One region of the Pectobacterium hainanensis genome, then DNA from elsewhere that is predicted to be linked to it. Evidence: predicted binding sites of a transcription regulator. Region 1 holds the regulator's gene; the other holds the start of a gene.
What was found. The regulator LexA, encoded in region 1, represses DNA repair genes until DNA is damaged. The targets are predictions, from matches to a motif close to TNCTGTATGTACATACAGNA.
Positions count from the first base shown of each region.

Region 2: dinB (DNA polymerase IV) is a predicted target of LexA. The motif match lies at 10,249-10,268, and genes of this name have one in related genera.

Region 1 covers NZ_JBJYIN010000023.1:39,049-55,359, reverse strand. The annotation lists gene ACKPVM_RS18840 (transcriptional regulator) at 1-355, opposite strand, end outside; gene ACKPVM_RS18835 (protein-disulfide reductase DsbD) at 399-2,129, opposite strand; gene cutA (divalent cation tolerance protein CutA) at 2,105-2,437, opposite strand; gene ACKPVM_RS18825 (anaerobic C4-dicarboxylate transporter) at 2,573-3,874, opposite strand; gene aspA (aspartate ammonia-lyase) at 3,997-5,436, opposite strand; gene ACKPVM_RS18815 (FxsA family protein) at 5,841-6,311, shown strand; gene ACKPVM_RS18810 (co-chaperone GroES) at 6,532-6,825, shown strand; gene groL (chaperonin GroEL) at 6,872-8,524, shown strand; gene ubiC (chorismate lyase) at 8,879-9,394, shown strand; gene ubiA (4-hydroxybenzoate octaprenyltransferase) at 9,426-10,289, shown strand; gene plsB (glycerol-3-phosphate 1-O-acyltransferase PlsB) at 10,366-12,837, opposite strand; gene ACKPVM_RS18785 (diacylglycerol kinase) at 13,087-13,452, shown strand; gene lexA (transcriptional repressor LexA) at 13,562-14,170, shown strand; gene zur (zinc uptake transcriptional repressor Zur) at 14,286-14,795, opposite strand; gene ACKPVM_RS18770 (pirin family protein) at 14,894-15,592, opposite strand; gene ACKPVM_RS18765 (LysR family transcriptional regulator) at 15,703-16,311, shown strand, end outside.
Region 2 covers NZ_JBJYIN010000012.1:1,338-17,648, forward strand. The annotation lists gene ACKPVM_RS13095 (helix-turn-helix transcriptional regulator) at 1-114, opposite strand, end outside; gene ACKPVM_RS13100 (hypothetical protein) at 231-1,244, opposite strand; tRNA gene ACKPVM_RS13105 (tRNA-Thr) at 1,646-1,721, opposite strand; gene proA (glutamate-5-semialdehyde dehydrogenase) at 1,910-3,163, opposite strand; gene proB (glutamate 5-kinase) at 3,174-4,277, opposite strand; gene crl (sigma factor-binding protein Crl) at 4,400-4,774, opposite strand; gene frsA (esterase FrsA) at 4,871-6,118, opposite strand; gene gpt (xanthine phosphoribosyltransferase) at 6,351-6,809, opposite strand; gene ACKPVM_RS13135 (hypothetical protein) at 7,050-7,412, shown strand; gene pepD (beta-Ala-His dipeptidase) at 7,668-9,128, shown strand; gene dinB (DNA polymerase IV) at 9,177-10,235, opposite strand; gene dpaA (peptidoglycan meso-diaminopimelic acid protein amidase) at 10,679-11,401, shown strand; gene ACKPVM_RS13155 (class II glutamine amidotransferase) at 11,372-12,139, opposite strand; gene lpcA (D-sedoheptulose 7-phosphate isomerase) at 12,177-12,758, opposite strand; gene fadE (acyl-CoA dehydrogenase FadE) at 13,239-15,692, shown strand; gene nlpE (envelope stress response activation lipoprotein NlpE) at 15,768-16,311, opposite strand, start outside.

The DNA of each region.
Region 1 (16,311 bases):
CCGCAATCTGGTGGATAGGGTGATTGATATCAGGAAAGAAGCTGCATGCCGCAATAAACAAGCAGCCTGGATAGCGCTGTTTATTCACCGACTCATGCAACACCTGATAGCGCGCCAGCAGTTTCTGCTCGATGGTTTTCTCGTCGTCTAAGAGAAGCTGACGCCGCCAGGTATCGACCTGCTGACTGTGGTGACGCAGGCCGTCGTACAGCAGCGCCTCCCGATCCGGCCAGAATGGCGTCAGTTCTTCTACTGGAACCCCCAGCCTCTCCGCCAGCATATCCAGTGTCGTCATGGCAAAACCGTGCTGCTCCAGTAGCGTAAGCGCATGTTCAAGTACGTCTTCCCGTTGCATTAGGTCTCCTCCAGAAGCACAACAAGCGAATTGAAAGTGTCGTTTATGGGCGGAACGTCTGCAAATGTGCCTGAAATTGTTCAGCGTTCATAAAACCGGTGACGCGCGAACCGGGGATCTCTTTCCCCTGTGCGTCAAAAAAGACGATAGTCGGTAGCCCTAAAACCTGTAGTTTTTTCAGCAGTGCGTTTTGTTCATCGCGGTTGGCGGTGACATCTGCCTGTAACAGCGTGATGCGTGACAGATGGGTTTGCACCGCTGGGTCGCTGAACGTATATTTCTCGAACTCTTTACAGGCCACACACCAGTCAGCGTAAAGATCGAGCATAACAGGCTGATGACTGTTTGCCAGCGCGTTGTTGAGATCGGCAATATTGGCGACAGGGGCAAAATTTAGTGCTGAAGTATGAGTTTGCGCCACGCTTGTTGGGGGGAATACCCAGTCTTGCAGCGGTTTGGCGCTGATCACCACACCTGCCAGCAGCAATAGCTGTACGCCGCGCATCCAGCCTTTGCTACTGCGCAGCGTCAGCATGAGAGCCCAGCCGAAGAAGGCGATACCTAGGGCGCTCCACAGGCGTATTCCCCAAGTCTCGCCGAGAATGCGCTCCAGCAGAAAAACGGGCAGTGCCAGAATAATGAAACCAAACGCTTCCTTAACGTACTGCATCCACGGGCCGCTGCGCGGTAGCAGTTTGTTGCCGAACAGCGTGACCAGAATGAGCGGTAAACCCATTCCGAGCGCGTAGAGATAGAGCGTGCCGCCACCTGCCAGCATGTTGCCACTCTGGGCGATATAAAGCAGGATGGCACTAAGCGGAGCGGTGGTGCAGGGGGAACAAATTAGCCCAGCCAATGCGCCCATGCAGAATACGCCAGTGACGGAGCCGCCTTGCTGACGGTTGCTCCATTCTGTCAGTCGGGTTTGTACCGATGACGGGAGCTGGAGTGTATACAGGCCAAACATGGACAGCGCCAGCGCAGCAAACATCACCGACAGGCCAATCAGAATGTACGGATGCTGGAGCGCGGCCTGAAAGCGTAATCCGGCGGCAGCGACAACCAACCCGAGCAGCGTGTAGGTCAGCGCCATGCCCTGAACGTAGGTCATCGACAGCAGCAGCGTGCGGCGCGGCGTCAGTTGTTCTTTTCTACCCAGCACCAAGCTGGCAATCAGCGGGTACATCGGCAGGACGCAGGGGGTAAAGGCGACGCCAATACCAATTAACAGCGCCCACCACGGGGAGAAAGGCATCGGTGTGCTCTGCGGCGTTGCCGTCTGGGCTGACGCGGTATTCGATGTATCTGTGCCCGCGTTAGCCAGCACCTGACTGAGAGGAACGATGCGCGTTTCCGGCGGATAGCAGAAACCCGCATCGGCGCAGCCTTGATAGGTGACTTTAACCGTCGCGCCGTTTTCGGCCTGTTGAATGGGAACCGTTAGCGCCAGCCGATCCCGCAGGATAAAGACTTGACCGAAGAACTCGTCGTTATGGCTTTCGCCCTGCGGCAGCTCCACCTTGCCAAGCGTGGCGCCGTTGCCTTCGATCTTGATTTGCGCACGGTACAGGTAGTAATCCGGATGGATATTCCAACGCAGGTTGAGTTGGTTCTCCTGCTGCTGAAACTCAAAAGCGAAAGCACCATCTACCGGCAAAAAGCGTGATGTCGTGCTGTTACCAAATAACTTTTGGCCGAAAGAAGAGGCGGCCACACTGGGGGGGCTAAAAGCCGTCCATAACAGGAAAATCAGCGTAAAGATGCGTTGAGCCATGTCAGATAATCGCTATCGCCCGCCACTACTGGCAATACCAGAAGCTCTGGGGTGTCATAAGGGTGGTGGTATTTCAGGTGTTCCAACAGGGATTGTTGGTGTGAAATGTCGCTTTTGATCAGCATCTGGACTTCAGACTGCTGCTCAAGTTTTCCTTCCCAAAAATAGAGTGACCTTGCGCCGGGCAATAATGTTACACAAGCAGCAAGCTGTGCTTCCAGTAGTTGTTTGGCAAGATGTTGCGCACAATCTTCGTCAGGTGCGGTACATAGTATGACGACGGCTTCGCAAGCAGAACGGTCAGACATCGTATCCTCAGGTGTCAGGTAAACAAAATTTCGAACGTACAGAAAAGACACTATACCTTGCTTTGCGATGTTAGGGGAATGATACGGTTCGCCCCAATGGCGCGAACCGTAAGGTGACCTCAGCTGATACCGTACCTATAGCAGAATATTGCCAAGGAGGAAGCCGAAAGTGACTGACAAAACAATGGCTAACACGCCGGGGATCAGGAAAGAGTGGTTGAAGACGAATTTGCCGATTCGGGTTGAGCCAGTGTCATCCATTTCTACCGCAGCCAACAGTGTTGGATAGGTAGGCAGAACGAACAAGGCAGAAACAGCGGCGAACGAAGCAACGGCGGTGACGGGTGACACGCCCAGTAGTAGTGCCGCCGGCATTAGCGCTTTTGCCGTGGCTGCCTGAGAGTAAAGCAGCGTAGCGGCAAAGAACAGTACCACAGCCAGCATCCACGGGTAATTCTGCAATAACGCCCCTGCTGTCCCCTGAATATCGGCGATATGGGCTTTAACAAACGTATCACCTAACCACGCCACACCCATGACGCACACGCAGGCACTCATACCGGATTTGAACGTGCTGGCGGAAAGTATTTGCGCGGTATCCAGTTTACAGGTGATACAGATGAGCGTCGCAATGGTCAGCATGAATACCACGATGGCTTCGTTACGTGGCAGAACCGGGTTTGAAATCAATCCGACGGTGTCACTAATTGCGGTGGCATAGAGTACGACGGCAACGATACCAACCAGAAACAGTGTTACTGAACGTTTGGCACCCGGTTTGATGTCCAGTTTTGTATTACCGCGTAGCAACGTTTCACCTTTTTTCAGACGCTCCTGATAAATTTCGTCATCTTTTAGCTCTTTGCCCAGAAAGTTGGTGACGATAGCGGTGAGCAATACTGCCGCCAGGGTGGTGGGAATGCAAATTCCCAATAGCATCAGGTAGCTGACACCGTGAGGCTCAAGAATGCCCGCTACGAAGACCACGGCGGCAGAAATTGGAGAGGCGGTGATCGCGATTTGCGAAGCCACGACGGCGATGGAAAGGGGACGTGAGGGACGAATCCCCTGTTCTTTTGCGACTTCAGCGATCACCGGGAGGGTAGAAAACGCCGTATGACCGGTTCCCGCAAGGATTGTCATGAAATAAGTGACCAATGGCGCAAGGAAAGTCACGTATTTCGGCTGTCGACGTAATAGTTTTTCTGCAAGACTGACCAGATAATCCATTCCGCCGGCAACCTGCATGGCGGCGATAGCGGCGATAACCGCCATGATGATTTCAATAACATCAAACGGGATAGCGCCGGGTTTTATCTGAAATCCTAGTGTGAGGATCAGTACACCCAGCCCACCGGCAAAACCAATGCCGATACCTCCGAGCCGTGCCCCCAGATAAATGGCAAGCAGGACGATGATTAGCTCAATGACGACCATAACAATGCTCCTTTTTAATAAAAAAATCAGGTATCAGTTTTTCTTATCTCTGTGCGAAGCATAAAACAAAGGCACGCTGTTCTTTAGAAACGGGCGTGCCTGATAAGGATGAGATCGTGAACTTAGGGCGTCTCGTTCTCATCGGTGTAACGTTTGGCCTTGTATGCCGGATGCATCAGGTTCTGGATAGAGAAAATGTCATCCAGCTCCGCTTCCGTCAGTAGACCACGCTCCAGTACGACTTCTCGTACGCTCTTGCCGGTTTCGGCACAGATCCTGCCGACAATATCGCCGTTGTGATGGCCGATAAATGGGTTCAGATAGGTGACGATACCGATAGAATTAAAGACGTAAGCCTCACAGACTTCTTTGTTGGCAGTGATGCCGTTGACACATTTTTCCAGCAGGTTGTAACAGGCGTTGGTCAGAATGTGGGTTGATTCAAACATCGCCTGACCGATAACCGGTTCCATCACGTTTAACTGTAGTTGCCCGGCCTCCGATGCCATCGTGACGCAGGTGTCATTACCGATGACTTTAAAACACACTTGATTGACAACTTCCGGCACGACTGGATTGACTTTGGCCGGCATGATTGAAGAACCTGCCTGTAATTCAGGCAAATTAATTTCATTCAAGCCCGCACGAGGTCCGGAAGAGAGCAAACGCAGGTCGTTACAGATTTTAGATAATTTCACCGCCAGGCGTTTCAGTGACGAATGCACCATCACATAAGCACCGCAGTCTGAGGTGGCTTCAATGAGATCTTCTGCCGGAATACAGGGCAAACCGCTCACCTCTGCTAATCGCTGTACCGCAAGCTGTTGGTAACCATCCGGCGTATTCAGCCGGGTGCCGATTGCGGTCGCGCCCAGATTCACTTCAAGTAGCAATTCTGCCGTGCGTAGCAGGTTTTTGTTTTCTTCTTTCAGTAACACGTTAAAAGCATGGAATTCCTGGCCCAGCGTCATCGGGACGGCGTCCTGGAGCTGGGTTCGGCCCATCTTCAAGACGAGCTCAAACTCTTTAGCTTTACGTTCAAATCCATCACCTAGCTGTGTCAGAGCATCAATTAACTTTAGAATTGATGCATAGACGGCAATACGAAAGCCAGTTGGGTAAGCGTCGTTCGTTGATTGACATTTATTCAGGTGGTCATTCGGATTTAAATATTGATATTCCCCTTTTGCATGCCCCATCAGTTCCAGACCAATATTGGCTAGCACCTCATTGGTGTTCATGTTCACTGAGGTGCCCGCACCGCCTTGATAAACATCGATCGGGAATTGATCCATGCATCTGCCGTTATTCAATACCTCATCGCAGGCTTGAATGATAACGTCAGCGATTTTCCGAGGAATGGTTTGCAGCTCTTTATTTGCCAGTGCCGCCGCTTTTTTCACCATAACCATGCCGCGAACAAATTCAGGAATGTCGCTTATCTTGTTGTTGCTAATGTAAAAATTCTCGATAGCCCGCAGGGTATGAATACCGTAATAAGCGTCGGCGGGAACTTCCCGTGTACCTAACAGGTCTTCTTCAATACGAATATTATCTGACATGAAAGCCTTCTCTTGTTTGGCTGCTGACGAGAGTTTGGTTTAACCGATTATATTACCACGAGCAACAGCTACAGAATGTTTGACCATGACTGCATCTGTTGCCGTGATGATATTCTGACCAGAAAACAAAAAATAGTAGCCTGGATCACTATCTGATCGTTCCATACGGTCTGGGTAAATGAACTGTGATAACCATCACGCGCAACTATTTTGAAACAATAAACCGTAGGGGTACTGCTTGAAAATGTGGCTCTGCGCTACCATCTCAGTAAATTATAATGTGTTATTCCGCCACGTGTGGTCATGTTTTTTTTAATAACACATTGGTTTTAAAGAAAATATTAAAAAATCAATCATTATTCCTGTTTTCAACAGGATGCGTTTTCAAAACACAGGAGAGCCGGGTGCGCTGGTTACCGTTAGTCTTAATCTTTCTTTTCACTTATGTGGAGATTTCTCTGTTTATCCAGGTGGCAGAGGTGCTTGGTGTTGCGATAACGCTATTACTGGTGGTGTTTACATCTTGTGTTGGCGTGTCGTTAGTGCGCAATCAGGGAATGAAAACCATCCTTCAAATGCAACAGAAAATGGCAGCCGGGGAAAGCCCGGCTGCGGAAATGGTGAAAAGTGTGTCATTAGTGCTGGCGGGTTTTTTACTGCTGGTGCCGGGCTTTTTTACTGATTTTCTCGGCCTGTTGCTGTTATTACCGCCGGTTCAAAAGCATCTGACACTAAAACTCATGCCGCATTTGCACATTTGGCGTCCGGGTTCTGGCTCGACATCTTCAGATGGAAATACTTTTGAAGGCGAATATCAACGTAAAGACGACACTCGCGGGAATATCGAACATCGAGATGAAAAAGACGATCGTTGACGACAAGATTGCGCCTACGGTGTAAATGTCTATCTCATTGATAAATTTTGTTTTTTAGTTTTAAATGTGCGAAAAGAAGAGACTTAACGCAAAAAAAATGTCTTCCTTCCCTTGAAGGGGTTGGAAATGTCCCCACTTAGAAGACCACAAGGCCGGATATAATGATGTGTCTGGCGTTTATCCTAAAACTGATGTGGACTTTCTCAAAGGAGAGCTATCAATGAAAATTCGTCCATTGCATGACCGCGTGATCGTCAAGCGCAAAGAAGTTGAGTCCAAATCTGCTGGCGGTATCGTTCTGACCGGCTCCGCTGCAGGTAAATCTACCCGTGGTGAAGTGCTGGCCATCGGGCATGGTCGCATCCTGGAAAATGGTGAAGTGAAACCGCTGGATGTGAAAGTAGGCGATATCGTTATTTTCAATGATGGCTATGGCGTGAAAGCGGAAAAGATCGACAACGAAGAAGTGTTGATCATGTCCGAAAGCGACATTCTGGCAATTGTTGAAGCGTAATTACGCGTAATCATTTGAACTGAACGAATTTAAGGGAAATACACCAATGGCAGCTAAAGACGTAAAATTCGGTAATGACGCTCGCGTAAAAATGTTGCGTGGCGTGAATGTACTGGCTGATGCAGTGAAGGTTACCCTGGGGCCTAAAGGCCGTAACGTTGTACTGGATAAATCCTTCGGTGCACCGACCATTACTAAAGATGGTGTTTCTGTTGCACGTGAAATCGAATTGGAAGATAAATTCGAAAACATGGGCGCACAGATGGTGAAAGAAGTTGCCTCTAAAGCGAACGACGCAGCAGGCGACGGCACCACGACAGCAACCGTACTGGCTCAGTCCATCATCACTGAAGGTTTGAAAGCCGTTGCTGCTGGCATGAACCCGATGGATCTGAAACGCGGTATCGATAAAGCAGTTATCGCTGCTGTTGAAGAATTGAAGAAACAATCTGTGCCTTGCTCTGATTTCAAAGCGATCGCTCAGGTTGGTACCATCTCTGCAAACTCAGATGACACCGTAGGTAAACTGATTGCAGAAGCGATGGAAAAAGTGGGCAAAGAAGGCGTTATTACTGTTGAGGAAGGCACTGGCCTGCAAGACGAACTTGACGTTGTTGAAGGTATGCAGTTTGACCGTGGCTACCTGTCCCCTTACTTCATCAACAAACCTGAAACGGGTTCTGTTGAATTAGAAAGCCCATTCATCCTGTTGGCCGATAAGAAAATCTCCAACATCCGCGAGTTGCTGCCTGTGTTGGAAGCAGTAGCCAAAGCCGGTAAACCACTGCTGATTATTGCAGAAGATGTTGAAGGCGAAGCGCTGGCAACGCTGGTTGTTAACACCATGCGTGGTATTGTTAAAGTGGCTGCGGTAAAAGCGCCGGGCTTCGGCGATCGCCGTAAAGCTATGCTGCAAGATATTGCGACGCTGACTGCGGGCACAGTAATTTCGGAAGAAATCGGTCTGGAACTGGAAAAAGCGACGCTGGAAGATCTGGGTCAGGCTAAACGCGTTGTTATCAATAAAGACACCACGACTATCATTGATGGCGTGGGCGATGAAGGCGCTATTCAGGGTCGTGTTACCCAGATTCGTCAGCAGATTGAAGATGCAACGTCAGACTACGACAAAGAAAAACTGCAAGAGCGTGTGGCTAAACTGGCTGGCGGCGTAGCCGTTATCAAAGTTGGCGCAGCAACTGAAGTTGAAATGAAAGAGAAGAAAGCACGTGTTGAAGATGCTCTGCATGCAACCCGCGCTGCCGTAGAAGAAGGTGTGGTTGCCGGTGGTGGTGTAGCGCTGATCCGTGCAGCAGCTTCTATTTCTGTTTCTGGCCTGAAAGGCGACAACGAAGATCAGAACGTGGGTATCAAAGTTGCGCTACGCGCAATGGAATCTCCGCTGCGCCAGATCGTCGTTAACGCTGGTGAAGAAGCATCTGTTATTGCCAACAACGTGAAAGATGGTGAAGGCAACTACGGTTACAATGCTGCAACGGAAGAATACGGTAATATGCTGGACTTCGGTATTCTGGATCCAACCAAAGTTACCCGTTCTGCTCTGCAATATGCCGCATCTATCGCTGGCCTGATGATCACCACCGAATGTATGGTGACCGATCTGCCTAAAGACGATAAAGCTGACTTAGGTGCTGCTGGTGGTATGGGCGGCATGGGCGGTATGGGTGGAATGATGTAAGGCAGCATTTTGTCATCGGATATCCCGATGGCAGTTTGATGCGTTTTGCATTTATTGATTTGTTGTTGAAAAAGCACTGTCTGGCTACCTATTGCTGGACGGTGCTTTTCTTTTTGACCTGTTCATTGTTTTCCCCTGTTTCTATGCTTTTTTACTTAATATTGTCTGTGTCTTTTTATCCTGTTGTTTTCTATTTTTCCTTTAAAATTAATGATGCTTTACCTCCGGCAAAGACCAATAAAAAGCTGAGATATTGGGGGCAATGGGTGCATAACGTGTTATTGCCAACCCATTCTGCGCTACAATGTGGGTCGTTTACTTTATTTACGAAACAACCCTGAGCGGAGTAGGGAAATGTCTGATGACGCGCCGACGCTTCTGCGCTCCATTGAATGGTTTACTGAACCACCTTTAGCCTTGCCTGAGCATATTGGAAGTTGGCTGATGGAAACAGGGTCGATGACGAAACGCTTGGAAAGCTATTGCACTCAACTGACGGTGATGTTGTGCACAGAGCGTTTTGTTACGCCGTATGAGCTCGGCGATGAATGCGATCATTTGCCCCTAAGCGAGCATTACTGGCTACGCGAGGTGGTGCTTTATGGTGACAAGCAGCCTTGGTTGTTTGGCCGAACACTTATCCCCCGACAAACGTTGGATGGTGCTGGCTCTGCTTTGAAGGATATTGGCACTGAGCCTTTAGGTCGTTACCTGTTTCGGTATGAAGGGTTAACGCGGGATTATATTCATACCGGATGCGGCGGTGGCCTGTGGGCACGGCGTTCTCGTTTGCGCCTTTCCGGTAGTCCGTTTTTGTTGACTGAACTTTTTTTACCAGGATCACCGCTTTATTCTACGGTTAGCCTGTGAAGGCTAATCGGTAATTGAGGAGATAAGTCCGTTGGAAAGAAGTATAACGACGGGAAAATGGCTGGCTTACTGTCGTTTGATGCGTATTGATAAGCCGATAGGCTCCCTGTTGCTGCTATGGCCAACGTTATGGGCCTTATGGATGGCGGGCCGTGGTATACCCGGACCGTGGATCCTGTTTGTGTTCGTCGCAGGCGTGTTTTTAATGCGAGCGGCCGGTTGTGTGATCAATGATTATGCTGACCGCCATTTTGATGGGCATGTGAAACGTACCGCTTTGCGGCCTTTGCCCAGTGGTGCAGTCAGCGAACAATCGGCCAAAGTGCTATTTGTCATTCTGGTTTTGCTAGCATTTGGTCTGGTGTTGACGTTAAACAGGATGACTATCTGGCTTTCCGTTGCCGGGCTGGCGTTAGCCTGGATATACCCTTTTATGAAGCGCGTGAGCCATTTGCCACAGTTTGTCTTAGGCGCGGCGTTTGGATGGTCCATCCCCATGGCCTATGCCGCCGTTAGTGGTGCATTACCGCTAACCTGTTGGCTGATGTTCTTGGCCTATATTTGCTGGACGGTGGCGTACGATACCCAATATGCCATGGTTGATCGAGATGACGATCTCAAGATCGGGATTAAGTCGACAGCAATTCTGTTTGGTCGATTTGATACGTTAATCATCGGCTTATTACAATTAAGTATGCTGTTACTGATGGCGGCATTGGGGTATATCACCGCATTGGGTAGCGCTTTTTATATTTCGTTATTGGTTGCCGCTGGCTTGTTTATTTACCAGCAAATATTGACCGCAGGACGGGAGCGTGAAGCCTGTTTTAAAGCTTTCCATAACAATAACTATGTTGGTATTGCGCTATTTGCTGGCGTAGTCTTCGGGTTATAAGGTGGGGTATTTCTCAATAAAACGGCGGATAAACCGCCGTTTTTGTGTGAGTAGCTGTTTTTTCGTGCCGATGCCGTTACTGCGTATCGTCTTCCACTGCTAACAATATTGGCTCGTTTTCTATCACCGCTGGTGAACTGGCGCTTTCAATGGTTAACCGGACTTCTGGCGTGATCAAATCGCCCAGAATAGTATAGATTTCCAAAATATCCCTCTGTGCCGCTTCAACGCTATCGGTGATGTAGCCTTCGTTGCGTAACGTCGCGACCAGCGTTGAGAAAACCGCTTTATCAAAGAACTCTGGTGCATTAATGCCGTGTAGCACGGATAGGCGTTGCGCCATATTCCGGCTTTCCTTCTCCAGGGTTCCCCGATTAATCTCAGGGTTCGCTCCCAGCAATGACAGGGTAATAGCGTATCGTTGCAGCGTTTCTCGCACGCCAGCGGCTAAAAGTTGTAGTGTACGGATTCGAGCTGGATTGATGACCAATGCGCCTTCCTTCGTGCACAATAACTGTTGCCGGGTTAGCTCGGATACTAAGGTGGAGATAACTTCTGGCAGTTGTTCCTTCGTGTAATGCAAAAACAGCTCAGCCTGAAGGAGCGGATATATCAGCGTGACTTGGCGAACGACTTCCTCAAGCGTGATACGGCGATGATGAATCGCCATACTGGCAATCAATGACGGCAATATCAGCAGATGCTGAATATTATTGCGGTAATAAGTCATTAGAACAGCCTGTTCACGCGGCAGAATAATGATATCGCCGATACTGTCTTTCTCGACTTCAAACTTATTCATATCCAGCGCGTGTTCCAGCAATTCATCAGCCGTTTTCTTCGGTGCGGTGATGTCTTTGTGGTAAGGAACATTACGCAATAGTTGTAGATAACAATCCAATTGCTCCTGCATTTGTTCTCTGGTCAGAGAACGCTGACGCGATGCCAGTAATGCTGTGGAACAAAGGTTCATTGCGTTTGCCGCTGCCGAATTATTGATACGAACCATAATATCGGTGGCGATGTTTTGCACTGTAGGCGTCAGCCAACTGGGGCGCTGTGCTTCAATCGGATCGATAGCATCACGCCATTGCGGCACATGCTGATTCAGATACGTCGTCAAGGGGAGCGGTTCGCCGAAGTTTACATAGCCCTGGCCCAGATTGCGTAATTTACGTAGCCCGCGAACCATCTGCATAAAGCCTTCTTTCTCTTTGGTCGCACCACGCAGTTCTTTTGCGTATGTCCCGACTTCCATGACGTGTTCATAGCCGACATAGATAGGGACTAACGTAATAGGGCGTGTACCGCCGCGTAACATGGCCTGAATGGTCATGGCCAACGTACCGGTTTTTGGCTCCAGCAAGCGACCAGTACGTGAACGACCACCTTCAACAAAATATTCTACCGAGTAACCTCGGGCAAACAGCTCGCCAAGATACTCGCGGAAAATGGTGGAATACAGTTTGTTGCCTTTGAACGTGCGGCGAATAAAAAATGCGCCAAGGCGACGGAAAATCGGCCCGGCGGGCCAGAAATTAAGGTTGATACCTGCCGCGATGTGCGGTGGAACCAGGCCCTGATGGTAGAGGACATAGGATAGCAGCAGGTAGTCCATGTGACTGCGGTGGCAGGGGACATAAACGATTTCATGTCCATCCTGCGCCAATTGGCGCACGCGTTCGGCATTATGGACGTTGATGCCTTGATAAAGACGATTCCACGTCCAACTTAATACACGATCCGATAGACGAACGGCTTCATAAGAGAAGTCTGCCGCGATCTCTTCCATTAAGGCAATGGCGTTTTGCTGTGCTCTTTCGTGGGAGACTTTTTTGCTGCGCGCTTCGTCATCCACGGCTTTTTTGATTGCCTTGGAATCAAGTAATTTATTAAACAGTTCCTGGCGTACCGGCAGACGAGGCCCTACCGCCGCTAACCGCTGACGAGAGAAATGCATTCGTGCGACGCGTGCCAGCTTATGGGCGATGGTTTTGTCGGTGCCGTGTTCTGTCGCCATATAGCGTAATGACACTGGGCTGGAGAAACGGACAAGGCTGTCGCGCCCCAGCCACAGAACGGCAAAAAATTTCTCGATACCGTTGAGCAACCGTAAATGCGGCGTGGCCTGATTTTGCCCCTCACGACCGGGTGAGCGTCCAAACATGACAGAGACCGGCACCATTTGCACGTCCAGATCGGGATTTGCGCGGTGCAGGTCCAGATAATCGTGGAACAGCTTTACCGATTCCTGTTTGGGGATGTAGTAGCGGAAAACCCGAGGGCCGTCATTGATGAATACATGACTAGGTAAGGCCACATCACCAATGATTACCGGTTGCAGAGGGTCTGGCAAACCTAGCGCCTGACACTTTGTCTGCAACGTCAGCAAATCTGCCTGAGAATTGTAAGGTAATACATAGAGAATCGGTCGTAACGGGTCTAAACCCAGTTCGGTTTCGGGATCTATGGGTATGACTTTACTTTTCACTAACAGCCTGAGCGGGAAACTCAATAATTTATAGTAAATTTTACGCCAACCTGACATAACAACTTAAAGCCTCTTGTTAGCAATGCGCCGCAAGGATACCAGAAACTACGCTGGAGATCTGTGGTGATGAGACAACGGTTAAGCGTTAAAATGCGAGCGATCTCTTATACTCGTTATCTTTCCGGTTTTGAGTGTGTTGGCTGTATGTCCTGGGCCAACATTCCGAGGCGTTCAAAATGACAATGTTTTGCCTGGCAACCCGAAGCCGATCAGGTATCTATACTATTTTTAGCAATTGGAGGATGAATGAATAAAGCAACGGGGATGACCCGGATTATCAAGGCGACCGGTTATTCTCTTAAGGGGCTTCAGCAAGCGTGGCAACATGAAGCCGCTTTTCGTCAGGAAACGGTACTGACGATCGTTGGCGTCGTTGCCGCCTGCCTGCTGCCCGTCTCTCTGGTTGAGAAACTGCTGCTTATTGGCTCAGTTGTGTTAATCATGCTGTTTGAGCTAGCAAATAGTGCGATTGAAGCGGTCGTCGATCGCATCGGTATGGAGCACCATGAGTTATCTGGTCGGGCAAAAGATATCGGTTCTGCGGCGGTATTTGTGGCCATTTTATTGGCGGCTGTCGTCTGGATCAGCATTATCTGGCAGAATTTTGCGTGAAGGTTTGCAGAAACTAATAAAAAACTGAGGTTTACCCATCTCCTGGTTCCCAAGCGAGCATGACCTGTATATACTCACAGAAAGACTGTATAAACAACCAGGGGGCGGAATGAAAGTACTAACAGCCAGACAGCAGCAGGTCTATGACCTGATCCGCGATCATATTGCGCAGACCGGTATGCCGCCTACGCGTGCGGAAATTGCCCAACAGCTAGGATTTCGTTCACCGAATGCCGCTGAAGAGCATTTAAAAGCATTAGCGCGTAAAGGTGTGATTGAAATTGTCTCTGGCGCCTCTCGCGGTATCCGCTTACTGATGGAGGACGAAACCGGTATTCCGTTGATTGGTCGTGTTGCGGCTGGTGAGCCGCTCTTAGCGCAACAGCATATAGAATGTCACTATCAGGTTGATCCCTCGATGTTCAAGCCCAGAGCGGATTTTTTGCTACGTGTGAATGGGATGTCGATGAAAGATATCGGCATTATGGATGGTGATTTACTTGCCGTACATAAGACGCAGGATGTTCATAATGGACAGGTCGTCGTCGCTCGTATCGAAGATGAAGTCACGGTAAAACGCCTGAAAAAACAGGGCAGTGTGGTGCATTTGCTGGCTGAGAATGACGCGTTTTCTCCCATCGTGGTAGATCTACGTGAACAGAGTTTTTCGATTGAAGGTTTGGCTGTCGGCGTTATTCGTAACGGTGACTGGAGCTGATTTTTCTGCTGTGAGACGCGCTAGAACGGGTTGTTTTAGTATTTGCGCGTTTTGATTCGAGGCATTTTTTGACGTTTTATGGGCACATGTCAATGTGCCCGATAGCCTTGCAGGGCTAGCGTTTCTTGATTGGAATACTATGGTCGTGATCGCACTGATCTGTCTGTTTGCATGCCGCCACTTCCTGGCAACCTTCGCAAAGACCATGAGCTTCAATAACGCTGTGGCGTAAAGTAAAGCCAGCTTGTTGCGCTAAATCACGCAGATTTTCCTCTACACCTTCGGTTTGACGTTCGGCTACCTGACCACACCGATCGCAAATGAAGAGAGCAGAGGTATGGCTATGATCTTCAATATGGTGACAAAGTACATAGCTGTTGTTTGACTCAACACGATGAATAAATCCCTGTTCCAGCAAAAAATCAAGGGCACGATAGACCGTCGGTGGTTTGGCCTGAGGTTCTGATATCCGCAGAAGATCGAGCAGATCATAGGCACTGATAGCACCAGTCTGCTCCGCCATTAAGCGTAACACTTCCAGTCGTTGTGGCGTCAGACGAACACCGCGCTGCTGACAAATCTGTTCAGCCTGGGCAAGCAGGTTGTCCTGAGTGGTTGAATGCATTGTCATATCACCCTGACGGATAGAGGAACAAGCTCATATCTTATCATGGCTGAAGAAAAACGCCGAGATAGTGAGGCGGATTGGATAAATCCTCGATATCAGGCAACCAAATCGATAAGCAAGGCTTGTAATGCGGTTTCTGCCTTTAAATTTAGTACCGTTTCCTGTTGGATAAAGGCTCCATCGCCACAGCATAGCGCCTGACGGCCCGATGATTCGTAGAGGCTCATTGAACCATTAATCGATTGTAGATAGGCCTGATTGCCTTGTAGCTTAATGGTTTTTTGCTCATTTTCTTGCAATTCTAAATGATGGATCCACACTTGCTGACGGAGTTGTAAACTACCTTGATCACCTTCTGGTGAGGCTAATAAGTGATGGCCTGTTTTATTGAGCGTGAGTCGTTGTAGCGAGCTGTTTTCCCGCGTTGGGCACGCATCCAGCCACAGTTGCATTCGAGTGAGTGGTTTACAGTTGCTGGTGTTATGTTCGCTATAGCTGACATTCGGTTGCGTTGCGAATAGCAGCACTTCCCCTTCTTTGGCGTGGACATGATGGCCATTACTATCGCGGTACTCGGCCTCGCCCTGGAGAATGATGTTTAAAATATCCACGCTGGGGTAGGTACGCGGCTGGAACGATGCTCCGGGCGTCAGGACTTCCTGATTGAGCACTCGTAACGATGCGTAACCAAGCAGCTGTGGGTCAAAATAGTGGCCGAATGAGAACGTATAGCGTGCCTGCAACCAGCCATAGTCAGCTTGACCGCATTGTTCCGCTGCTCTTTTGATGATCATGGTAATGGCCCTGAGTATTTATTTCTTAAACAAATAGTAATTGTGTGGACGCTGGATTGTTAGCTAGTTAATCTGGTGGGCATATTCAAAATTCCTGAATGAGTACGAAAATGGCTAAAGAACGAGCACTGACGCTGGAAGCCTTACGCGTTATGGACGCAATTGATCGTCGGGGAAGTTTTGCCGCTGCGGCAGATGAGTTAGGGCGAGTGCCCTCTGCTCTCAGCTATACCATGCAAAAGTTGGAAGAAGAGTTAGATGTTGTCTTATTTGATCGCTCTGGGCATCGAACGAAATTTACGAATGTTGGCCGGATGCTACTTGAGCGCGGGCGTATTTTGCTTGAAGCCGCGGATAAGCTCACTACGGATGCAGAAGCGCTGGCGCGTGGTTGGGAAACTCACCTAACGATTGTGACAGAAGCATTGATTCCCAGTCAGCGCCTATTCCCACTGCTCGATAAGTTGTCTTTAAAAGCGAATACCCAGGTGTCTATTTTGACCGAGGTGTTAGCCGGAGCCTGGGAACGTCTGGAGCAAGGGCGAGCGGATATTGTCATTGCGCCGGATATGCATTTTCGTGCCTCTTCTGAAATCAATACGCGTAAGCTGTACACCATGAAGAATATCTATGTCGCCAGCCCGGATCATCCCATCCATCAGGAAGCCGAGCCACTATCAGATGTGACACGGGTAAAATACCGCGGGATTGCTGTTGCC
Region 2 (16,311 bases), on a different contig from region 1:
TGATGTGATATGCTGACGCTCTCTTTCACGAACCAATCGATCACAAGGCTCGCCGTAGTCCTGCAAGATTTTTGACCGCTGTATGGGCGTCGGTGGGGTAAATAATGTATTCATTTTGCCTCCTTCGTTTCGGTTGAAGAAGGATGAATCAAGATAAGATGAAAAAAAAGAAGGAGACCTCTTGCTAAGCGCTTATTAAGCGCTTAGCAAGAGGTCAAAAAAAATAAAATTTATTGATTTAATTTCAACCACTTAGATACAACATCTGACGTAAATTTTATGTTGAAATTGTAAGGATTCACGTTAGCGATCGATGTTAATTTATTAGCGATTTCATGGGGGGTTTTCATACCATCCTTTCCTTCACAATATTCCCGCAACAATAGATTAATTATTTTATTATTTCTTGCTGAGTCTCTGAAAGGTTTATTTCTTTCCTCTGGCCGTTCTAACCAACCTTTTACCGTTGTTTGATTAATAGACATATTTCTATTATTAAAGAAATCAGAAACTTTACTAGGAACAACACGCCCATCACGAGACAAAACTTCATTAATTAATACATATATCGCAATTTTACTCGTTGGTGGAAAGTAGGCTCCATCTTCAATCAAAGTCTTTTCCAATAAATCTACATTAACGACACATTCATCATTACTGGATAAATTATATAACTCGACAACAAGGCCAAACATCTCTTTTTCAATAAATAAATTATCAACACTAATCTTTATCGGTTTATGAAAGACAAGATCATTATATGAAAAATCTTTAAACGCAGAGACAAACATCACTCCAGACTTACTTTTCAAATCATTATAATTTTTTTGATCTGACAAAATATAATGATCTCGACCAAAATGTGTAGTCTTAGTTGGCTTTAAATACCAATACCCATAAGCTCTACCATTATACGTAATTTCATCATATCCTTTAAAGAAAGGACCGGACCAATCAGCTTTATATTCAGTTCTAAAATGATCGTCTAATGGTTGCTCAGGGATAAAGGATAGATATTCATGAAGTGGGTTTTCCACATTCTGAAATGGATCTGTTTTGAGATTTAAATGAAATTTAAAATCTTTGTCTTTCCTCTCATAATCCAGAGCATGCCTCATAGTACACAACTCACCATCAAAAGAAACAAAGATGCAAAACTTCCCCTTTATCCATTCACTAATAATGAATTCGATATCTATACCATACTGACTAACAATTTCTGATATAGGGAAAAACTTTTTCATTACAAATCCCCAATACGCGCTTATCAAGCGTTTAAATTTATAGATATTACAAAGAGTTGTAAATATAAAAGTTTAATTGTCATATGACAGTATCTTGCACACCAATATATCGAATAACCACATCAGCTAAACAACAGCCTAACGACAACTACATGCAGCTCCATCAGACTTATGTAAGCCCCACAAACGCCCTACCGGCATGAAGGATTGATCGTTCCACAAAATGACAGGCCCAGACGCGGTAGACGCTACAAAGCAAGCATCGCAAAATGAGATGGCGGAAATTTAGTAAAAACACATTTGAGATGATCTATACATTGTAACTTGTGTACCCCGGAGTGTACCCGAGAGCAAGAAAAGGAAATTTCAGAGAGAGGGTGTTCTGTAACTTATTGATTTTATGGTGCCGATAATAGGAGTCGAACCTACGACCTTCGCATTACGAATGCGCTGCTCTACCAACTGAGCTATATCGGCTTTGAGACTCGCCAGCGAGTGCTGACGATGAACTACGGGATGACAAAGTAGTGAAATCACCGCAGCAAGTCAATAGCTTTGCCGTCCGTTTGCTGGTTTTGTAAACGACCAGAAGAATAACAGGACTCTCTCATTATTTTCACTGCTAATAACGGAGAATCCTATAACTTTCAGGCTTAAGACGACTGTCAGGCGCGGATTAAATCTTCGCCGTAACCAATCCACTTGTAGGTGGTCAACGCTTCCAGGCCCATCGGGCCGCGCGCATGCAGTTTCTGCGTGCTCACCGCCACTTCAGCGCCCAAACCAAACTGTCCGCCATCGGTAAAGCGGGTGCTGGCATTGACGTACACCGCCGAGGAATCCACCTCGCGCACAAAGCGTTCCGCATTGCTGATAGAGCGCGTCAAAATGGCATCGGAGTGCTGCGTGCCGTGTTCACGGATATGGGCAATGGCAGCATCCATGTCGTCCACCAGCGCCACATTGAGGTCGTTAGAGAGCCATTCGTCGTCGTAATCCTTGGCTTCCACCGCAACCACGTTAGCGGGCCCGCTTTGTAGCGTGGCCAAGGCTTCTGGGTTGGCGTGCAGCGTCACGCCAGCCTGTGCCATTTTCTCGCTCAGTGCAGGCAGGAACTGCGCGGCAATGGCGCGATGAATCAGCAGCGTTTCCAGGCTGTTGCATGCGCTCGGACGTTGTACCTTAGCGCTTTCAATCACGGTCAGCGCTTTGGCGAAATCGATGCTCTCATCGGCAAAAATATGGCACACGCCAATGCCACCAGTGATCACCGGGATGGTAGATTGCTCACGGCACAGTTTATGCAGCCCAGCCCCACCGCGTGGGATCAGCATATCTACGTAGCGATCCAGTTTGAGCAGTTGATTGACCAGCTCTCTGTCCGGGCTTTCAATCGCCTGAACCGCAGCGGCAGGCAATCCACTCTGCGCCAGTGCGCGTTGAATCACGCTCACCGTGGCCGCATTGGTGCGATAAGTCTCTTTGCCACCGCGCAGAATCACTGCGTTACCAGTTTTCAGGCACAGGCTGGCGACGTCCAGCGTCACATTCGGACGCGCTTCATAGATAACGCCCACGACACCGAGCGGAACACGCCGACGTTCCAGTTTTAGGCCATTATCCAGCAGACGACCATCGATCACTTCGCCTACGGGATCGTTCAAGCGACACACCTGGCGTACATCATCAGCAATAGCGCTCAGACGCTGCGGCGTAAGTAGCAACCGATCTTGTAACGCGGCGCTCATGCCGTTTTGCCGAGCATCCGCCAGATCCAGCTCATTAGCAGCCAAAATCTCTGCGCTTTCCGCTTCCAGCAGGTCAGCAATCACGTTCAGCGCCTGATTCTTCTGTGCCGTACTCAGCACCGATAGGTGATAGGAAGCTTGTTTAGCCGCTTTGCCCATTTTTTCCAGCATGGCGTGTTCCTTAATTGATAATCATGTCGTCGCGATGCACTGCCACCGGACCGTATTCATAACCGAGGATATCGGCAATCTGCTGAGAATGATGTCCGGCAATCATACGCAACGCATCGCTGTTGTAGCGAGTGACGGCATGAGCGATGTCACGCCCCATCAGGCTGCGGATACGGATCACTTCGCCACGAGAGAAGTTTCCGTCAATAGTACGAATACCTTTAGGTAACAATGAGCTACCCCGTTCAAGTATTGCCGATAATGCACCATCATCTACAGTAATCTCGCCCGCAGGCGGTGCACCAAAAATCCAGCGTTTGCGGTTTTCCAGCGGCGCGTCTAATGCATGAAAACGGGTACCGACAGAGACATTAGCAATCACATCGCCAATCACCCCCGGCTTTCCTCCCGCCGCAATCACGACATCAATCCCCGCGCGACAAGCCACATCAGCAGCCTGAAGTTTGGTCGACATCCCACCGGTACCCAATCCTGACACGCTGTCACCCGCAATACTGCGCAGCGCATCGTTAATCCCCGTCACTTCACGGATCAGCTCCGCATCGGGATTTTTGCGTGGATCGGCGGTAAACAATCCGGCCTGATCGGTCAACAGCAATAGCTTATCTGCATCGGCAAGGATAGCGGCCAATGCGGAGAGGTTATCATTGTCTCCCACTTTAATTTCCGCCGTCGCAACCGCATCATTTTCATTGATAACGGGAACAATATGATTGTCCAGCAACGCTCTCATGGTGTCCCTAGCGTTCAGAAAACGCTCCCGATCTTCCAGATCCGCACGCGTCAGCAGCATCTGACCAATATGGATGCCATAAATGGAAAACAATTGTTCCCACAGTTGGATCAGGCGACTTTGTCCCACTGCGGCAAGTAGCTGTTTAGTCGCGATCGTCGTGGGTAATTCCGGATAGCCTAAATGTTCACGCCCAGCGGCAATCGCGCCTGAAGTCACAATAACAATTCGGTGTCCCGCCGCATGTTGCTGGGCACATTGTCTGACCAATTCAACAATATGGGCACGATTGAGGCGGCGTGAACCGCCAGTCAATACACTGGTGCCAAGTTTCACAACCAACGTCTGGCTGCCACTCATAATTTTCTACCGTTAAAAGTCATAAAAAGATAAATCAAGGAAACGTTGTAACAGGACAGGCGCGTTATGCCAACAGGCTCAACGCGAAAACCTGTGAATAAATAGGGAAGCAGTGGGAAGTATCACGGTCGTGCGATTAACGCACAGGCAGGTTGCATCGATTGCAGTAGTTTTTCCAGACGAAGGTGAAAAGCTTGTTTGGTGTTTTCAATGTGGGCCATGACATCCTGATCTTTAATCGTCTCTTCTCGCCAGTGACCGCTTTTATCATACAAACCCAAATGATAGTTGTAGGTAAAGGCATTTCCCTGATCTTCCAACGTTAACCACCACCCCCAGAATTCCCGCTTCTCGGGTGCAGGTTTTACGTTGACGCAAACGGCCAGACAATCAAAGAAAAAATGTTCATGCTCACACTGGGCCTCGCGCAGATACGGCCCCAGTGATGCAAAATGCTTCATGAGTCTGCTTTTCGGGTGTCCACTTGGTAACATCATCGGCAATCTCCTCTGGTTGCACATTCTTTTTAGCAGAGAATGGCAATTTATCAACCATTTGGCGAAATAATGACACAATCAACACCACTCTCACGATTAACGTAACTGCTTTTGCAGCCAATCGCTGATTTTCTGTAACGCACCATGAAAATTTGCATAAACGGGTGAAAAATTAACGGGCAGCAATTTTCCTTGAGCAGACGAATTCACGATCAGGTTTGCTTCCTCTTTTGGGCTTACAACATCATTATCCCAATATCCGGCCAGCATCGGTGTCGGGCAACGTCGCCCTAACAATCCCTGAGTTTTAAGAGAATAACGTCCCAATTCCGTTTTTAAAGCCATATCGGTAGAGAATGGCATGCCCAAACGACTCGCTAGCACATCCATAAACATATCCGGCACCTGCTGCTGACGCTGAGCATCACATAATAAATGATGCACTACCGGCCCAAGGCACGCGGCGGCTCGCAGACGTTGCGATTCAAGATACGCCAGGCGTACTGCGATATTAGCCCCAAAACGGAAGCCAAAGGCACCTACGCGGCAATGATCAACCCATGGCACATCGGGTAACGAGCGTAATACCTGTTGATGTAGGAAACTCGAATCCTGATCCAGTTTCCAGCGGGAAGAAAATCCAACGGAGGGAACGTCGATAGTCAACATTGCCATACCGGCTGGAGCCAGGTAGTCACGAAACAGGCGATAGTAATCGCTTTGCAGCATATCCAGGCTGCCACACATGAGAATGGTCGGGAAAGGCGCATTTCCCTGTGAAGGCAAATGCAAAAAACCGGTTAGCGTTCCGCCACCTTGGATCGGAAAGGTGAGTTCCTTTAATTCATAGGGAAGGTATTTTGCTGCTTCTTCGTAAGCACGGTTAGCTAATGTCTGTGCCTGTTCAGCCAGCTCATCACCCTTAATATGCGGATACGCCGCAATGCTATAAAGATTAGCGGCATTCAGCCAGCACTGACCTTGCGCACCATTCTCCCCTTCCATGGCCTGCTGTTGCCAGTTCGCCCCTTGCTTTGCCCATTCGTAAATCCAGTTACCACTCCGGTAACCAATAACGGTATCCAAAAGGTGGTCCCGGCTTCTTTCCGCGTTGCTTACGGCGATACGTGCGAGCACCTCTTCAATTTCCCACGGATCAACACCACGCCAGATCCACATCAGGCGGTTGACCATGCGATACCAACTGCGGGTATTCTCACCTTCCAGCGTATAGTGTGCATCCACCGCTTCCTGCGTGTGACGAGATCGTCTTACCAGCGTGGACGTTTCCGCATGCTTGAAGGAGGGTTTGAATAGGGTTTCAGACAGATTAGCTTGCGCCAAAGCAACCTCCGTTAATGTAAACCGCCATTAGCGGCCAGCCAGACGATTGCCATGTGTAACAAACCGCCGTACTTTACAAAATAGAGTTTAACGAACTCCCGATGGTAAAAACAAACAGTAGGATACACAAACACACATTCCGCTCAACGCGGTGAAAAAAACGCACAACGCCCCGAGGCTATAAACAACAATGCCCGGCTAAACCGGGCATTGATAGAGGCAAATATAACCGTTAACGGCCAGACAGCGGCGCAACAAAGACGACGCCCATGTCCCACGGTTGTTCGATCCACGTATCCTGCGGAATATCGACGATGTAATCATCAACCAACGGCTTGCCAGCAGGCTTGGCGAAAATAGTAACAAAGTGTGCTTTGGGGTACATATCACGGATCGCTTTCGCTGTACCACCGGTATCAACCAAATCGTCGACAACGATAAACCCTTCTCCATCCCCTTCAGCACGCTTCAGCACTTTCATTTCTCGCTGGTTATCGTGGTCATAGCTGGAAATGCAAACGGTATCAACATGGCGGATGCCCAATTCACGCGCCAGCAGGGCTCCCGGTACTAAACCACCACGGCTAACGGCAATAATACCTTTCCATTGTTCGGCAGGCAGTAAACGCTGTGCCAGTTTACGGGCATGAATTTGCAACATATCCCAGGTTACGACGTACTTTTCACTCATAAAATATATCCCAGCCGAATCGAAATTGGCTTCATTTGAGTCTAAAGGGGAAAAAAGGTTGCGCGAGATTATAGATATCCAGAGGCATAAAAACCAGTATTTATCTGCCTAACAACCGAGTTTCCACACGATGCGTGCTATCTAAATAAAAATTTGGGAATAAGTCAGCACAAAAAGTCATTGGACGCAGAAAGGAAAAGTCGAGTAAATCACCCTTGAAGAAACCTGACGGAGTCAACGATGGCTATATTATCCCCTTTACTTCAGGATCAAATCACCGTTATTGGAACCAGTCTCATCATTGCGCTGGTGGTCGTACTTTATCTCGCATTCAGAAACACCGTCCAATTACTCTGGCAAAAATCTACACCGCTGGAAGGCAAAATCATACATCGATACCGGCAACCAGCCCAAAAGTCACTCATGCTAATCGATAATGTTTACGGCTATGTTCCTCTCCATACTTGGGAAAATGAGCGTTTTATCCTAAACGTGGAGGCTGGCGGGCAACGCTATGAGGTTGAAACGTCTGAAACCGAATACCAAACCTTATCCATTGGCGATCGCATCACGGTCTATCACCGTCCCGATAACATTCTTTAGTCTCAACGCCTCGAGCGATTTTACTGTTCTTTGACAGTCAGAAGTGCCTTTGGGTATAAGCCGCATGACAGAATTGCCCTCTCGGCACTTTCAGTTTTTCACGTCTAGTTTTTCACGTCGATTTTTCCTGCCCCTGAAAGAAAGTGATATTCTCTCTCAACACGCCATATCGGATGGCTACTCGTGATTAACTTTCCACCTGTCACGCCTGAATATCAGATGCAAAGGCAGGTTTGCTGAAAAGGAGACTCAATAATGTCTGAATTGTCTCAACTTGCCCCACAGCCATTGTGGGACATTTTTGCCAAGATCTGTTCGATTCCCCATCCGTCTTACCATGAAGAAGCGCTGGCTACGCATATCCTTGAGTGGGCAAAAGAAAAAAATATCCATGCCGAACGCGATCAGGTAGGCAATATTCTGTTGCGCAAAGCCGCCACCGCTGGCATGGAAAACCGCAAACCCGTTGTATTACAGGCGCATCTGGATATGGTGCCGCAAAAAAACAACGACACCGAACATGATTTCATCCGTGACCCTATTCGTCCCTACATCGATGGCGATTGGGTAAAAGCGCGTGGCACCACACTGGGTGCCGACAATGGTATCGGTATGGCTTCTGCGCTGGCCGTTTTGGCAGATAACAGCGTCAAACACGGCCCGCTGGAAGTGTTACTGACCATGACAGAAGAAGCCGGTATGGATGGCGCCTTTGGCCTGCAACCGAACTGGTTGCAAGGTGAAATTCTGATCAATACTGATTCAGAAGAAGAAGGCGAAATCTACATGGGCTGCGCCGGAGGCATTGATTTTATTACCCGTTTGCCTTTGGTACGCGAGGCACTCCCTGCCGGTTATCAGACATTAAAGTTAACCATAAAAGGCCTAAAGGGCGGCCATTCCGGTGGAGATATTCATCTTGGTCTGGGAAACGCCAACAAACTATTAGCCCGTTTCCTGTTTGAACAGGCCGATAAGCTGGATCTTCGTATTATTGATCTGAATGGCGGGACATTGCGTAACGCGATCCCCAGAGAATCCTTCACATTGCTGGCACTGCCAGCCGCTAATGTTGAACAACTAAAAACGCTAAGCCAATCGTACCTGTCAACGCTGAAAAATGAGCTATCTGCCGTTGAAAAAAATCTCAACATATTGGTAGAAACCAGCGAAACATCATCACTCGCGTTAACGAAAGATAGCCGTGACCGCCTGCTGGCATTATTGAAATCAACGCCAAACGGCGTAATTCGTATGAGTGACGCAGTGAAAGGAGTTGTCGAAACATCATTGAATGTCGGCGTCGTCACAACGAATGATCAGGAAGCAGAAATTGTTTGTCTGATCCGCTCACTGATTGATAGCGGGAAAGACGATGTTGTCAGTACGCTCACCGCATTAGGACAGCTTGCCGGTGCTCATACTGCGCCTAAAGGCGGCTATCCTGGTTGGCAACCTGACGCCAGTTCGCAAGTCATGCAGTTGGTACGTGAAACTTATCAGAAATTGTTCAACAAAACGCCAAACATTATGGTCATCCATGCGGGTCTGGAATGCGGTTTATTTAAAAAACCCTATCCAAACATGGATATGGTGTCTATCGGACCTACTATTACGGGGCCACACTCCCCTGATGAGCAAGTTCATATCGCCAGCGTAGGCCAATATTGGCAATTGCTGACAGCATTGCTGAAAGCCATCCCTGAACGAGCATAGCCACATTATAAATTAAGGGTGGCTTGCCAAAGCCGCCCTTTATATCGATTATTCCCAGTTCAACACAAGCTGCCGCTCAATTTGCGGATCAAGCAGCGTCACATGCAACCCGACCAACCGGACACCGCGAGATTCTCTCCGATCTGCCCAGGTTTGCTGCGCTAAAGTCATCAGATCCTGTTTATTTAAAACTGGCCACACGTGTTCCTGTGTCGTCTGGCGAAAATCATCAAATTTCAGCTTTACGCCTTGTCGGGCAATATGCAGATCAGGTTTGACCCGCGCTAAACGTCGCTCAAGCTCTGGGTAAAGTTGCTCAATCAGCGCCTCACACTCATGCCAATGGTAGATATCCTTTGCCAGCGTTTTTTCCACACCGACCGACTTACGCAGCCGATCGGGTGAAACCGCGCGTTCATCAATGCCATGACAACGTTCCCATAAAATACGACCGAATTTGCCAAAACTTTTTAATAATTCGGCCAATTCATAACGGCGCACATCGGCACAGGTCAGCATCCCTTTTTCTTCCAACCGTTTCGCAGTGACTTTGCCGACGCCAGGGATCTTTCCCAACGGCAGTTGTAAAATAAAAGGCTCTACCTGATCGGGTGGAATCACATACTGACCATTAGGCTTATTGAGTTCCGAAGCGACTTTGGCAAGAAACTTGATAGGTGCTACACCAGCCGAAGCAGTCAGATTCAGCTCGTTGAAAATAGCCTGACGAATGTCTTCTGCGATCAATGTGGCCGAGCCATTGCAATAAAGACTGTCGGTCACATCCAGATAAGCCTCATCCAGAGAGAGAGGTTCAATCAGAGAGGTATAGCGAGCAAAAATGTCACGGATCTGGAGGGAAACGGCCTTGTAAAGCTCCATTCGGCCAGAGAGCAAAGTCAAATGAGGACAGAGACGTAACGCCGTTGCCGTCGCCATTGCGCTACGAACACCATAACGTCGCGCCGGATAATTAGCCGTGCTGATGACACCACGACGATCCGCGCTGCCGCCGATCGCCAGCGGAATATCACGCAGCCGAGGGTTATCGCGCATCTCAATGGCTGCATAGAAACAATCCATATCCACATGAATGATTTTTCGCATACCCCTCCCCAACGACTGTATAAATATACAGTCAAGTATAGCAATCGGCAAGTGACGAAATAGATCAGACACAACAGGACATTTATTGATCGCACTCTGAGAAAAAATCTCTGGTACGTATTATCGCCATGACATTCTCATGAATGCATAACGCATGAGTATTCTTTATCTCTCATTTTGCCGTAAAAAGGGGAATTTAACGGCCTTGATACTTGCTTAAAATGAAGGCGATGATAATGTAAAACCGTTTTATACCCTTTGCTTTTCAACGTGCGATATTGTCGGCCTCTATTTCACTTCGACTTTCAGGTGCGAGATAGATTGAGTTACATTCAGACAGCTATCGAAATGTATTGGTTATAAATCCGCCTAAAGGCGAAGGAATACGGGACGATAATGTTTACACCGTATATAGCACAGCTTTTATTTCATCAGGATCCATAATGCAAAAAATCGCGCTGTCTCTTGCGATGTTGTTTTTTTTGCCTTCGATTGTTGTTACCAGCGCAGCCAGTGGGCCCGCACCGATAACAAAAGAATTAAAACAGCAAGTATTAGGTTCTCCGATCTATATCCAGATCTTTAAAGAAGAGAGAGTATTAGAACTTTATGCTCAGGTAAGCGGCGAATACCGTTTATTAGACAGCTACCCTATTTGTAAATATTCAGGTGGATTAGGCCCCAAACGCGTTGAAGGGGATTTAAAAAGCCCCGAAGGATTCTATCAGGTTGATTTACGCCAGCTAAAACCAGACAGCCAGTATTACCGGGCGATTAATATCGGTTTCCCGAACGAGTATGACAAATCACAAGGTTATTCTGGTCGATATCTGATGATTCACGGAGAGTGTGTCTCGGTAGGCTGCTATGCTATGACCAATAATTATATCGATGAAATTTATCGTTATGCAGAACAAGCACTCCGACACGGGCAAACGAAAATTGATCTGGCTATTTACCCGTTCCGAATGACGGAACAAAACATGCAGCGCCATCGCAATTCAAACTACTATCATTTTTGGCGCCAACTACAGCCAGGCTATGCCTATTTTAATCAGCACTATCAGCCGCCGGCCGTCACGGTATTTAACGGGCAATATGTCGTTAACCCACCGTTGATGACCAGCCAGCCGCAATCAAATTATACGCTCACCAAAGCAAAATAAGACGAACTCTCCTGGCATGATTTGATGCCAGGTTTCGTTTCCAGTCAGTGGCTGTGTTGCCAGCACCGTCACAATATCGTTCGGCGTTGTCTGTTGCTGAAAATCAATCTCAACATCCTGATCCAATAGCGTTGCTTTACCAAACGGTGCGCGGCGCGTAATCCAGTACAGATTGGTAGAACAGTACCCCATAACAAACCGCCCATCCGACAGCAGCATGTTAAACACGCCTTTCTTGCGTAATACATCGGCTTGTTCTGCGATGTAGCGAAACACAGCAGGCCAGTTACCTGGTGTACGAGGGTAGCGCTGCGATAATTGATGCAATAGCCAGCAAAAGGCAAATTCGCTATCCGTTTGGCCGACGGGCCGAAACATACCGGTTTTTAGCGCACGATAGCCTTTCAACTGCCCATTGTGAGCAAACGTCCAGTTTCTGCCCCATAGCTCGCGGGTAAAGGGATGCGTATTTTCCAGCGATACCGCGCCCCGATTCGCTTGTCGAATATGCGACACCACCGCACAAGACTTAATAGGATAATCCTGTACCAGTTGGGCAATCGGCGAGTTATAGCTTGGCTGGGGATCCTTGAAAGTACGACAACCATCCCCTTCATAAAACGTAATTCCCCAGCCATCTCTGTGCGGTCCGGTACGACCACCACGTTGAATCAGTCCGGTAAAACTGAAACAGATATCCGTCGGCACATTCGCGCTCATCCCAAGCAGTTCACACATCTTAACTCTCCTACCCTCTCCCGCGTGCTTGCCGTTCTTATTTACCAGCCATTTCTTTTTCAATCAGTTGAATCAGGATATGAATCGCTTTGATATGAATCTCCTGAATGCGATCCGCATAACCAAAATGAGGAACACGGATTTCAACGTCTGCCGTTCCGGCCATTTTACCGCCGTCTTTCCCCGTCAGCGTAATCACCTTCATACCTTTTGCTTTTGCCGCTGCAATCGCTTTAATGATATTGCCTGAATTACCCGATGTAGAAATGCCTAAAAGCACATCCCCTTCACGCCCTAGTGATTCAATATAACGAGAAAATACAAAGTCATAGCCAAAATCGTTACTCACGCAAGAAAGATGGCTGGGATCGGAAATCGCAATAGCAGGATAGCCTGGGCGATTTTCACGGTAGCGCCCGGTCAGTTCTTCAGCAAAATGCATCGCATCGCAGTGTGACCCGCCGTTACCGCAGGAAATGACTTTTCCTCCCGCCTTGAACGCGTCAGCCAATAATACCGCCGCATCTTGAATCGATTGAATATTCTCGTCATCGCTCAAAAAGTTATTCAGCGTTTCTGCTGCTTCTTTCAGTTCATTACGGATTAAGTCCTGATACATGGAATCCTCTCATTGTGTCCGGTGACATCATTCTATTCTGCCTTGCAGTGTAGCGGATCGCACAAACAGCGAGAAGCAGACAATCACACGATCGACAGGATCGCTGACGACAATCAGAAAACCGGGAACGGTAGTCAGGTTTGTGAGTCAAGTTGTAATTATGATGTAAATGAATTGATAAAAATAATCAAATGCACTACAACAAATAAAGACAAACAGGTCAGACCTCTTACAACTTAATGCCTCTTTCCCGCGCCATTTTCATGCGACAAAAGCGAATAAGGTTGCGAGGTAAATATCCATTAAGAGCCTATCCCAGTAGGCGTGATTGGTGCAGCCAGTTTGGACACGGACAGCGCGGAGAAACCGGAGCGTACACGTAGTACGTGAGGATTTCGAGCACTGCCCAGGTTCAAAATGGCAAATAAAATAGCCCTAATGGGATAGGCTCTAAGTCGATGACAACACTGGAGACATACTATGGTTGCTGTCAGTATTCTTCTCTTCCTGATTATTATTGGCGCTCTGTTTTATCACCGCATCAGTCTGCTTATTAGCAGTGCGGTACTCGTTACCTATTTTGCTGCTATGTCAGCCATGCAGCTATGGTCCGTCTGGCTGTTGATCCCCTTAGCCATCGTGCTGATTCCTTTTAATATTCAGATAATTCGCCGTCAGTTTTTTTCCACCCCAGCCCTGCAGCTATTCCAGAAGGTCATGCCACCGATGTCCAATACGGAAAAAGAAGCCATTGACGCAGGTACAACCTGGTGGGAAGGCGATCTTTTTCGTGGTTCTCCAGACTGGAAAAAGCTACACCGTTATCCATCGCCACGTCTGACAGCCGAAGAACAAGCCTTTATTGACGGTCCGGTGGAAGAAGCCTGCCGTATGGCGAACGACTTTGAGATCACCCACGAGCGTGCCGATCTACCGCCAGAACTATGGGAATTTCTCAAACAGCATCGTTTCTTCGCCATGATCATTAAAAAACAGTACGGTGGTCTGGAGTTTTCCGCATATGCACAGGCGCAGGTTCTGCAAAAACTGGCAGGTGTTTCCAGCATTCTGGCGATCACTGTCGGCGTTCCAAATTCATTAGGCCCAGGAGAGTTGTTACAACACTACGGCACCGATGAACAAAAAGATCACTATTTGCCTCGCCTCGCATGCGGTCAGGAAATTCCCTGCTTTGCGCTAACCAGTCCTGAAGCCGGATCGGATGCGGGTTCCATTCCAGATACAGGGGTTATCTGCTACGGCCACTGGCAGGGTGAGCAGGTTATCGGTATGCGACTCACCTGGAATAAACGCTATATCACGCTGGCACCGGTCGCGACGGTTCTCGGACTCGCCTTTAAACTCTATGATCCTGACCATCTTCTGGGTGACACCGAGGATATAGGGATTACCTGTGCACTCATTCCAACCCATACCGAAGGCGTACAGATTGGTCGCCGTCATTTTCCCTTGAATATCCCATTCCAGAATGGGCCAACACAGGGCGAGAATATTTTTGTCCCTCTGGATTACATTATCGGTGGGCCGAAAATGGCCGGACAAGGCTGGCGCATGCTGATGGAATGCCTGTCAGTCGGTCGAGGTATTACTCTGCCTTCCAACTCCACTGGGGGCCTGAAATCAATCGCCCTCGGCATCGGCGCGTATGCTTATATTCGTCGCCAGTTCAAAATCTCCATCGGTAAAATGGAAGGCATTGAAGAACCACTGGCTCGTATCGCGGGTAATGCCTACGTCATGGATGCAGCATCCACGCTGATCACCAGTGGCATCATGCTGGGTGAAAAACCCGCGGTATTGTCCGCTATTGTCAAATACCACTGTACCCACCGCGGTCAAAGGGCGGTATTGGATGCAATGGATATCGCCGGCGGTAAAGGCATCTGCCTCGGCCCTTCCAACTTCCTTGCTCGCAGCTATCAAGGATCGCCCATTGCCATTACCGTTGAGGGCGCAAACATTCTGACACGCAGTATGATCATCTTCGGTCAGGGTGCTATCCGCTGTCATCCGTATGTTCTGGAAGAGATGGCGGCTACGCAAGACAACGATATTGCCCGCTTTGATCGTGCGTTATTCGGTCATATTGGGCATGTCGGCAGCAACAACGTTCGTAGTTTCTGGCTGGGAATCACTCATGCCCGTCTGAGTCATAGCCCAGTCAATGACGAAACTCGCCGTTATTATCAGCAACTGAACCGACTTAGCGCGAATCTTGCCTTGCTGGCTGATATATCGATGGCGACACTGGGTGGCAGCCTGAAACGCCGGGAACGGATTTCAGCCCGTCTGGGAGACATTCTGAGCCAGCTCTATCTGGCTTCAGCGACGTTAAAACGTTATGACGATGAAGGACGACAGAAAGCAGACTTGCCGCTGGTACATTGGGGAGTGCAGGATAGCCTTCATCAGGCAGAACAGGCGATCGCTGAGCTGTTACGTAACTTTCCGAACCGTATCATTGCGAGCTTGCTGAGATTTATTATCTTCCCTCTGGGCCGCAGCAACGATATGCCATCCGATCATCTGGATCATGAGGTGGCGAAGCTATTGCAGACTCCCTCAGCAACGCGTAGTCGTCTGGGACGCGGACAATATCTCGTCGCCAGTGAACATAACCCGGTAGGTCTGTTAGAAGAGGCATTGAGGGATATTCTGGCGGCCGAACCTATTTATCAACGCTTATCCAAAGCCAGTGGAAAGCACCTGCCATTTATGAGGTTAGATCAGTTGGCGGAACAAGCGCAGGCAGAAGGCAAAATCACGGCGGAAGAAGCTAGCATTCTGATCAAAGCCGAAGCTAGCCGATTACGGTCAATCAATGTTGACGATTTCGAGCCAGACACCTTAGCCGCCGATCATCGCCAACCGACGTCCTCCCCACGGCAGGAGAGAAAAACAGAAGCGGCATAAGCGATATCCCCTTTCGGCAGAAAACCCAAAGGGGATATCATCTCGCCACGATGACCACATTTTTATCTCGCGGGCTTATTCTGCCCGCGAATCACAATGCCCTTTGGCGTTCATTTCAACATTATTTTTAGCCGGAACCAGAGCTTTGGTCATTTGCCCCTCCTCCATGGAAGGAACCATCGCAAAATAAGCCGTAAATATCGTTAAAACCGGGCCACCAGGCTCCGTTACCGTTGCTAAATAGCGTCTTTCCAGTTGAATATTATTCTGCACCACAAACGTTTTACCGGTAGCACAATCAGCGAAAGTGGCAGCATCTGCCATATAGCGATACATTCCTTTCATCGTCATCGGCGTATCCGGTAGCGGTTGCTCTGTTACATTGAGTCGATAAGACAAAGACGATTGAATCACGGTTCCTTGCTGATCAAGCATCTCCAACCCATCGCCGATCGGACGAAAATAGCGCTTTTCACCCTGACTATTTGTTAACACCAGCTTATCCGCAGTTCTGCGCCATTGCCCATACTCGGCAAAGGTATTCGTACCTTCACGAGTCGTCTGATAATGTTCTCGCAAAATGAACGTGCCATCTTTTTCCAAAAACAGCGACGTATCA